2 regions of the Streptomyces sp. 796.1 genome follow, and region 2 is predicted to be linked to the other one. Evidence: riboswitches for the same ligand, from Rfam matches in the RefSeq annotation. Region 2 holds a riboswitch; the other holds the start of a gene.
What was found. A riboswitch is a leader RNA that binds a small molecule or an ion and turns the genes downstream of it on or off. The one in region 2 is predicted to bind cobalamin.
Positions count from the first base shown of each region.

Region 1 (3,745 bases), on a different contig from region 2:
CCGGCGGGATCATCGACGAGGGGGCCGGCATCCGGCCAGAAGTGATCTTCGCCGGGTTGGTCGGCGCGATCGTCTGGAACCTGCTGACCTGGCTCGCCGGTCTCCCCTCCAGTTCCTCGCACGCACTGTTCGGCGGCCTCATCGGCGCCACCTTGGTCTCCGTCGGCATGGACGGGGTCAACGGCGACGCGGTCGTCATGAAGGTCCTCATCCCGGCGGTCGCCGCCCCGCTGGTGGCCGGCATCGCCGCGCTGGTCGCCACCCGGCTCACCTACCGCATCGCCCGTAACCGAGATCCGCAGGACACCGCCAAGGGCTACCGCGCCGGGCAGATCGCGTCCGCCGCCCTGGTCTCGCTGGCGCACGGCACCAACGACGCGCAGAAGACGATGGGCGTCATCACCCTGGCCCTGGTCACTGGTGGCGCGCTCGCGCCCGCCTCGGACCCGCCGACCTGGGTGATCGCCTCCGCTGGCCTCGCCATCGCGGCCGGTACCTACCTCGGTGGCTGGCGCATCATCCGCACCATGGGCAAGGGCCTCACCGACATCCAGCCGCCGCAGGGCTTCGCCGCCCAGACCGGTGCCGCGACCGTCATCCTGGCCTCCTCGCACCTGGGCTTCGCGCTCTCCACCACGCAGGTCTGCTCCGGCTCCGTGATGGGCTCGGGGCTCGGCCGCAAGGGCGGTGTGGTGCGCTGGTCCACCGCCGGCCGCATGGTCATCGCCTGGGGGCTCACCCTGCCGGCCGCCGGGATCGTCGCGGGTGCCGCCGCACTCCTGGCCGACCAGGGCGACTGGGGCGTGGCCACGGTCGCCGTCCTGGCCGTCATCGCCTGTGGCGCCATCTGGCTGGCCTCGCGCCGCAAGCCCGTCGACCACACCAACGTCAACGAGGTCTCCGGCCCGGACACGGCCGGCGCCCCCGCCCCGGTCGCCGCGGTCCCCGCCGCGCACCCCGCCGACCTGGACGCCGAGCCGATCGGCGTGGTGACCGCCGCGGTGCGCAGCGTGGCACCGCCGCCCACCGGCGCGGCGCTCGCGCAGCCCGCCCCCGGCGACCAGTCGGCCGCGGAGTCCAACGCCGAGGCTGCCGCCGAGCCCGCACCCGACGCGCCATCCGCCCCTGCGGACGCGTCAGCGCTGGTCGACGCGCTCGCCGCCGAGCAGGACGGCGCGCTGGCACCCGCCCCCGGCCTGACCCCGGCAGCCGCCCCGGCACCGGCGACGGCTGCGCCCGCCGCTCCGGCCTAGCCGACGGGGGCGGCGCCCGCGCCGCCCCCGTCAAGCGGACGCCTTGGGCGACGTACGACCCGGGCTCCACGGACGATCACAGATCACCGCAGACACCGCAGACACCGCAGACACCGCAGACGATCGAAGGAATCAGCGCCATGAACATCGACTGGGCCGCACTCGGCGAGGTCTTCGGCGTGAGCCTGGTGGTGACCGTCGCCCTGGTGGGCGTGTTCACGCTCGGCATCGTCGGCACCTCGGCCAAGCCGGCCGAAGACGCCCCGGGCGCCACCGGCGCCGCGGGCACGGCGAGCACCGTGGGTACGGCGAGCACCGTGGGTACGACGGGTACCAGCGCGCTGGCCCGCTCCGGTGCCTACCTGTGCTTCGCGCTGTGTGCGGCGGCGGTGGGGTACGGCATCCACCTGATCGTGGCCTGAGCGCCGGTGCCGCCCCGCGGTCTCCCGCGGCCGGCACCGGCGAACGGCCACGGCCGCACCACCCGCCCCCTGTCCAGCCGGCCACCTGGCCCAACCGGCTGACCGCTTCCGCCCGATCGACCGCCGGTCCACATCCGCAGGGGCCGCGGCGGATGGGCTGCGGTCGGGCCGCGCCCCACCACACCCAGCCCGCCGGGCAGGGTGCGACCGAACCGTGTCGCGCCCCGCCCGGCGGGCCTCTGTGCAGGTCAACCGCGAGTTGACGGCCGTTCCCGGGGCGTGGTGGACTTCCGGGGCCAAACGGCGACAGGAGAGGAAGCCGGTGCGAGTCCGGCGCGGTCCCGCCACTGTCACCGGGGAGCGCTCCCCCAGCGCATGGCCACGGCTCGTACACCGCGGGCTGGAAGGCCGGGGTGCGGCGTCGATCCGGGAGCCAGGAGACTCTCGCCGCCGATCACGTCGAGCCAGGGCGCGGACCCTGAGTGAGGACACACCACCATGGCCTGCCGCCGTCCAGCGCCCCCTGCCGCCCGTGCGGCCCGCCGCCGCCCACACCGGTCGGCGTGCCGGCCCGCACCGCTCCCCCGCCGAGGCACGACGGCGGGCTGACCGATGCGTACCGACCCCCTTGCGTACGCGTACGGCGCCGTCATCGGCTTCCTGGGCGACCGCGCCCTGGGCGACCCCCAGCGGGGCCACCCGGTGGCCGCCTTCGGACGTGCCGCCGGCGCCGTGGAGCGACGGCTGTGGCGCGATCACCGCGGGCACGGTGCTCTGCACACCGCCGTGTGTGCGGGCGGTGCCGCGCTCGTCGGCGCACTGCTGACCCGGGCGGCGCGCGGCCCGGCCGGCACCCGCCCGGCGGCTCCGCACACCCTGTCGACCGCACCGGCGGGCAGGCCCGTACCGGCCTCCCCGGTCTCCCCCGTCGTCCCTGCCAGCCGGGCCACGACGGTGCGCCAGGCTGCTGCGCCGCGCCCGAGCACCGGCCGCCCGGTCAGCGCCGCCCCGCGGGCGCCGTACCCCCTCGCCCGCATCTCCTCGCCCGCCCGCGCGCGCGAGGCCGCGCTGACCGCGCTCGCCACCTGGGCCGTACTCGGCGGCACCACGCTCGGCCGGGAGGCGCGCACCATCGGCGCCGCGCTGACCGCCGGGGACCTCGACGCGGCCAGGGCCGCGCTGCCCCGGCTGTGCGGGCGCGATCCGCAGGCCCTGGACGCCCAGCAGATCGCCCGGGCCGTCGTGGAGTCCGTCGCCGAGAACACCTCCGACGCGGTGGTGGGCGCCCTGGTGTGGGGCGCGGTCGGCGGCGTCCCCGGGCTGCTCGGCTTCCGTGCGGTGAACACCCTGGATGCGATGGTGGGCCACCGCTCGCCGCGCTACCTGCGGTTCGGCTGGGCGTCCGCACGCCTGGACGACCTGGTCGGCTGGCCAGGTGCCCGGCTCACCGCCGCGCTCGCGGTGCTCGCCGGGCCCGCCCCCGGCCGCGCCTGGCGCACCGTACGCCGCGACGCGGGCAGCCATCCGAGCCCCAACGCCGGCCCCGTGGAAGCCGCGTTCGCCGGCGCGCTCGGCGTGCGGCTCGGCGGCACCCTCGCCTACGCAGGCCGCGTGGAGCACCGTCCGGTGCTGGGCGCCGAGCACCGGCCCGTCGAGGTCGCCGACATCGAGCGCGCGGTGCGGCTCTCGCGCCGGGTCAGCGCGCTGGCGCTGGCGGCGAGCGTCGCAGGCAGGCTCGCGTACGGCGCCGCCACCGCGGGCAACCACAGGGGGGATCGATGAGGGGGGCCGGGCACATGGGTGGCGGGCTGCTGGTCGCGGGGACGACGTCGGACGCCGGCAAGAGCGTGGTCACGGCGGGCATCTGCCGCTGGCTGGTACGCCGCGGAGTACGCGTCGCACCGTTCAAGGGGCAGAACATGTCCCTCAACTCCTTCGTCACCCGCGAGGGCGCCGAGATCGGCCGGGCCCAGGCGATGCAGGCCCAGGCCGCCCGCGTCGAGCCGACCGCGCTGATGAACCCGGTGCTGCTCAAGCCGGGCAGCGACCGCTCAAGCCAGGTCGTGCTGC
Region 1 is NZ_JBLIWA010000002.1:63,633-67,377, forward strand. It holds gene ACMA1D_RS01665 (anion permease) at 1-1,253, shown strand, start outside; gene ACMA1D_RS01670 (hypothetical protein) at 1,394-1,675, shown strand; cobalamin riboswitch at 1,987-2,119, shown strand; gene ACMA1D_RS01675 (cobalamin biosynthesis protein) at 2,288-3,457, shown strand; gene ACMA1D_RS01680 (cobyric acid synthase) at 3,472-3,745, shown strand, end outside.
Region 1: another riboswitch for cobalamin. It lies ahead of ACMA1D_RS01675 (cobalamin biosynthesis protein); the one in region 2 lies ahead of ACMA1D_RS07430 (hypothetical protein).

Region 2 (3,745 bases):
GGCCCGCGCGTGGACGCCGACCCGTACGGCCTGCGGGCCGAGCTGACGCAGTCGCTGACGGTCTGGCTCAGGGACCTCAAGCGCACCACGGAGTGCAGGTAGGCGCCGGGGCGCCGCGGGTGGGCCGCCGACGGGGCGGTGGGGGCGAGACGGGGTGGGACAGGCGTTACGCCAGCCCGTCGGCGCTCCCGGTACGTCAACCGAGCCGGCGGCCCCGGTGCGTCAACCAGCCGCCCGCGGCAGCAACTCCAGTGCGTCGATCGCGGCCGGGGACAGCACCTCCGGGGTCAGGTCCGCGATCCGGTGCCAGGCGACCGCGCTGGTCGCGCCGTCCGTCTCGGTGACCCGCAGCGTGCCCGGGGCCAGCTCGACCGCGTAGAAGAGGCCGGTCAGGTGCCAGTGCGTGCCGTTGCGGTGAGCGGTGTAGCTCTTGGCGTCCAGCAGCCGGACGGCGCGTGCCGTACGGCCGCTCTCCTCGTGGAGTTCGCGGGCCAGCGCCTGGGCCGGCTGCTCGCCGGGGTCGATGCCGCCGCCCGGCAGGTGCCACAGCCCGGGCGCGAAGACCGGCGAGGCGGCGGAGAGCCGGGTCAGCAGCAGCCGGTCGGCCTCCACGACGATCGCGTACGCAGAGACGCGGGTCCTGATGTCCACGGGGTGCCTCCCTCGATGCCGGCCACGACGGTCGTACCGGCTGCCCCATCATGATCGCGCCGGGGCGGTGGCGGGCCGGGTGCCCTGCGGGCGGCGCGTGGTGAGCGGTGGGCAGTCGGCGGGCGGTGGGCGGTGGGCAGGCGGGTGACAACCACACCGCCCCCACGCGCCCCTCCCTTCCCTGGCCAACCCAGCAGTGTCACCCACAAGATTCACTCCAGCTACCGTCTGCATCAGGACAACACCGCTACATCAGGACAACGGGCGAACTCGCTCTGTCCCCTGCGGAGCGGCGCCCCTACGCTGATAGGCGCAGTTGGTTCACGCCATCCACCAGTGGCGTGACGCAAGAGGGAACCCGGTGTGAGTCCGGGACTGTCCCGCAACGGTGAGTGGGAGCTCACGCCGTCGACGTCCGACCCGCAGCGGCGGGCCCGGGAGCGGTGGCCGGTAGCTGTCCGTCGGAAGTCCGGCAGGCCCCATGAGTCCGAAGACCTGCCGCTGCTCACGTGCGTGGTGCACGTGGTGTGTGCACGGTGGCCTCGTGGACTGGGTCGGCGGTACAGGTGGCTGCGCGGGGCCTCACCCCGCGCTTCGCCCTCGCCCCTCCCCCGTCATCGCTCGGGGCACGGGATGACGAGGGAGGACGCATGCCTGGCCACGGAGATCCGCAACCGGGCCGATCGGCGCATCGCCCCCGTACCCCCACCGGCGCCCCCACCGCACTCCCGGACACGGCGCCCGCACCCACCACGCCCCCGGCCACGGTGCCCGCGCTCCCAGCTCCGTCCGGCGCACCCGCGCCACCCCCACGCACGGCGCCCGCGCCCCCGCCCGGCGCCCCCACCACGACCCCGGTTCCGGCCATCGCCGCCGGCGTCTGCCACGGCACCCTGGGCGAGCTCTACCAGGGCCCGTTGCGCGCCGGCCCGACGCCCGACATCGCCCTGGTCTCCTTCCCGGTGGACCGGCACTCCTGGGTGTACTTCACGCCGGGCGCAGGACCACCAGGGCCGCTGCCGCTGGGCGCGAAGGCGGCGAAGGCGGTGCGGCTGTTCCTCGACCGGTTCGACCTCCAACTGCCGCCCGGGCACTGGAGCACCCATTCCGACCTGCGGATCGGCGTCGGCATGGCGAGTTCGACCGCCGACGTCGTGGCCACCTTGCGCTGTCTGTTCCGGCTCTTCCTGCTGCCGTACGACCAGCAGGTGGTGCTCGGCATCCTGGCCGCGATCGAGCGGGCCGACAGCGTCTTCCTGGACGAGTTCGCGCTGCACCTGAGCGCCCGGCACCGGGTGGTGCGCACCCTCGGCACCGCCATCGGCTTCCACACCGCGTTCGTCACCGAGCCCGGCACCGTGGACACCGGCGCCGTCACCGCGCTGCTGCTGCGCCACTACCGGCGGCGCGGCGAGGAGTACGAGCGGTGCCTGTCCGACCTGTTGAAGGGGTTCGACACCGGCGACCCGGCCGTCGTCGCCCGGGCCGCCACCACCAGTGCGGTGCTCTCCCAGGAGGCGCTGCCCAAGCAGACGTTCGCCAGCGTGCTCGGGCACCGCGAGCGGTTCGGGGCCGACGGCGTCTTCGTCGCCCACACCGGCTCGCTGGTCGGCTACCTCTTCGTCGACCGCCCACCCAGCGACGTCAAGTCCGAACTCTCCGCCTTCTTCCGTTCGCTCGGCCACCAGTGCTCATTCGCCCAAGGAGGCTACGGGTGATCCACCCCCACATCGCCGACGCCCTGAAGGTCCCCGATCTGATCCGCCTCACCGACGGCATGGTGCTGCTCCGCTTCGAGTCGATGAAGATCTACTCGGCGCTCGGCGCCGTCCGCGACCTGCTGGACCGGGGCGTGGTGCGCCCGGGCCAGACGCTCATCGACAGTTCGAGCGGCATCTACGCGCACGCCCTCGCGCTCGCCTGCCACCGCTACGGCATGCACTGCCACATCGTCGCCTCCACCACCGTCGACGCCACCACGCTCGCCCAGTTGGAGGTGCTGGGCGCCACCGTGGAGCAGGTGAAGCCGTCCGAGAACCTCAAGCTCGACCAGCAACTGCGGGTGCGCCGGGTGCGCGAGATCCTCGCCGACCACCCGGAGGTGCACTGGATGCGCCAGTACCACGACGACATCCACTACCTGGGATACCGGGAGATCGCGGACGCGGTCGCCGCCGAGTTGGCCGACACGCTGGCCGGCCGGCCGCTGACCGTGGTCGGCGGCGTCGGCTCCGGCGCCTCCACCGGCGGGCTGGTGACCCATCTGCGGCGCACCGACCCCAGCGTGCGACTGGTGGGGGTGCAGCCGTTCGGCAGCGTCACCTTCGGCAGCCAGGACCACCACGACCCGGAGGCCATCATCGCCGGGATCGGCTCCTCCATCGTCTTCGACAACGTGCGCCACCACCTCTACGACGCCCTGCACTGGATGGACTTCGTGCACGCCCTGTCCGGGTCGGTGGCGCTGCTGCGCGAGCACGCCGTCTTCGCCGGCCTGTCCACCGGCGCCGGCTATCTGGCCGCCACCGACGCCGCGCGCCGCGACCCGGACCGGCTGCACCTGGTGATCGGCGCCGACACCGGACACCGCTACGTGGAGCGGGTCTTCGCCCGGCACGCCGAGGCCCGCGACCTCACAACCCTCGCCCCCGTCGACGTCAGCAGCCCCGAGGAGATGACCATGCCCTGGTCCACGATGGCGTGGAACCGCGCCGCGTGCCCCGCGCACTGGAAGGAGCAGGCGGCATGAGCGTGGTCTGCCTGGAATCGCTCACCTTCGGCCTCGGCCACCTGGTGCGCGCCGCCGACGGGCTCGGCGAGCGGCTGCGGCTGCTGACCCGCGACCCGGGTTACTACGCGCACGAGTTGGCGCGGCTGCCGGCCGGCGCGCTGGACGTGGTGGAGGTGGAGACCTTCGACACCGAGCAGGTCGCCGCAGCGCTGGCCGGCACGCCCGAACTGCGCGGCCTGATCAGCTCGACCGACACCTGGACGCTGGTCGGCGCCGAACTCGCGGCCCGCTTCGGCCTGCCCGGCCTCGCCACCGACGTGCTGCGGCTGACCCGCGACAAGGTCGCCGTGCGCAACCGGCTGC
Region 2 is NZ_JBLIWA010000007.1:185,031-188,775, forward strand. It holds gene ACMA1D_RS07420 (SRPBCC family protein) at 1-102, shown strand, start outside; gene ACMA1D_RS07425 (NUDIX hydrolase) at 223-651, opposite strand; cobalamin riboswitch at 952-1,169, shown strand; gene ACMA1D_RS07430 (hypothetical protein) at 1,302-2,369, shown strand; gene ACMA1D_RS07435 (cysteine synthase family protein) at 2,366-3,400, shown strand; gene ACMA1D_RS07440 (ATP-grasp domain-containing protein) at 3,397-3,745, shown strand, end outside.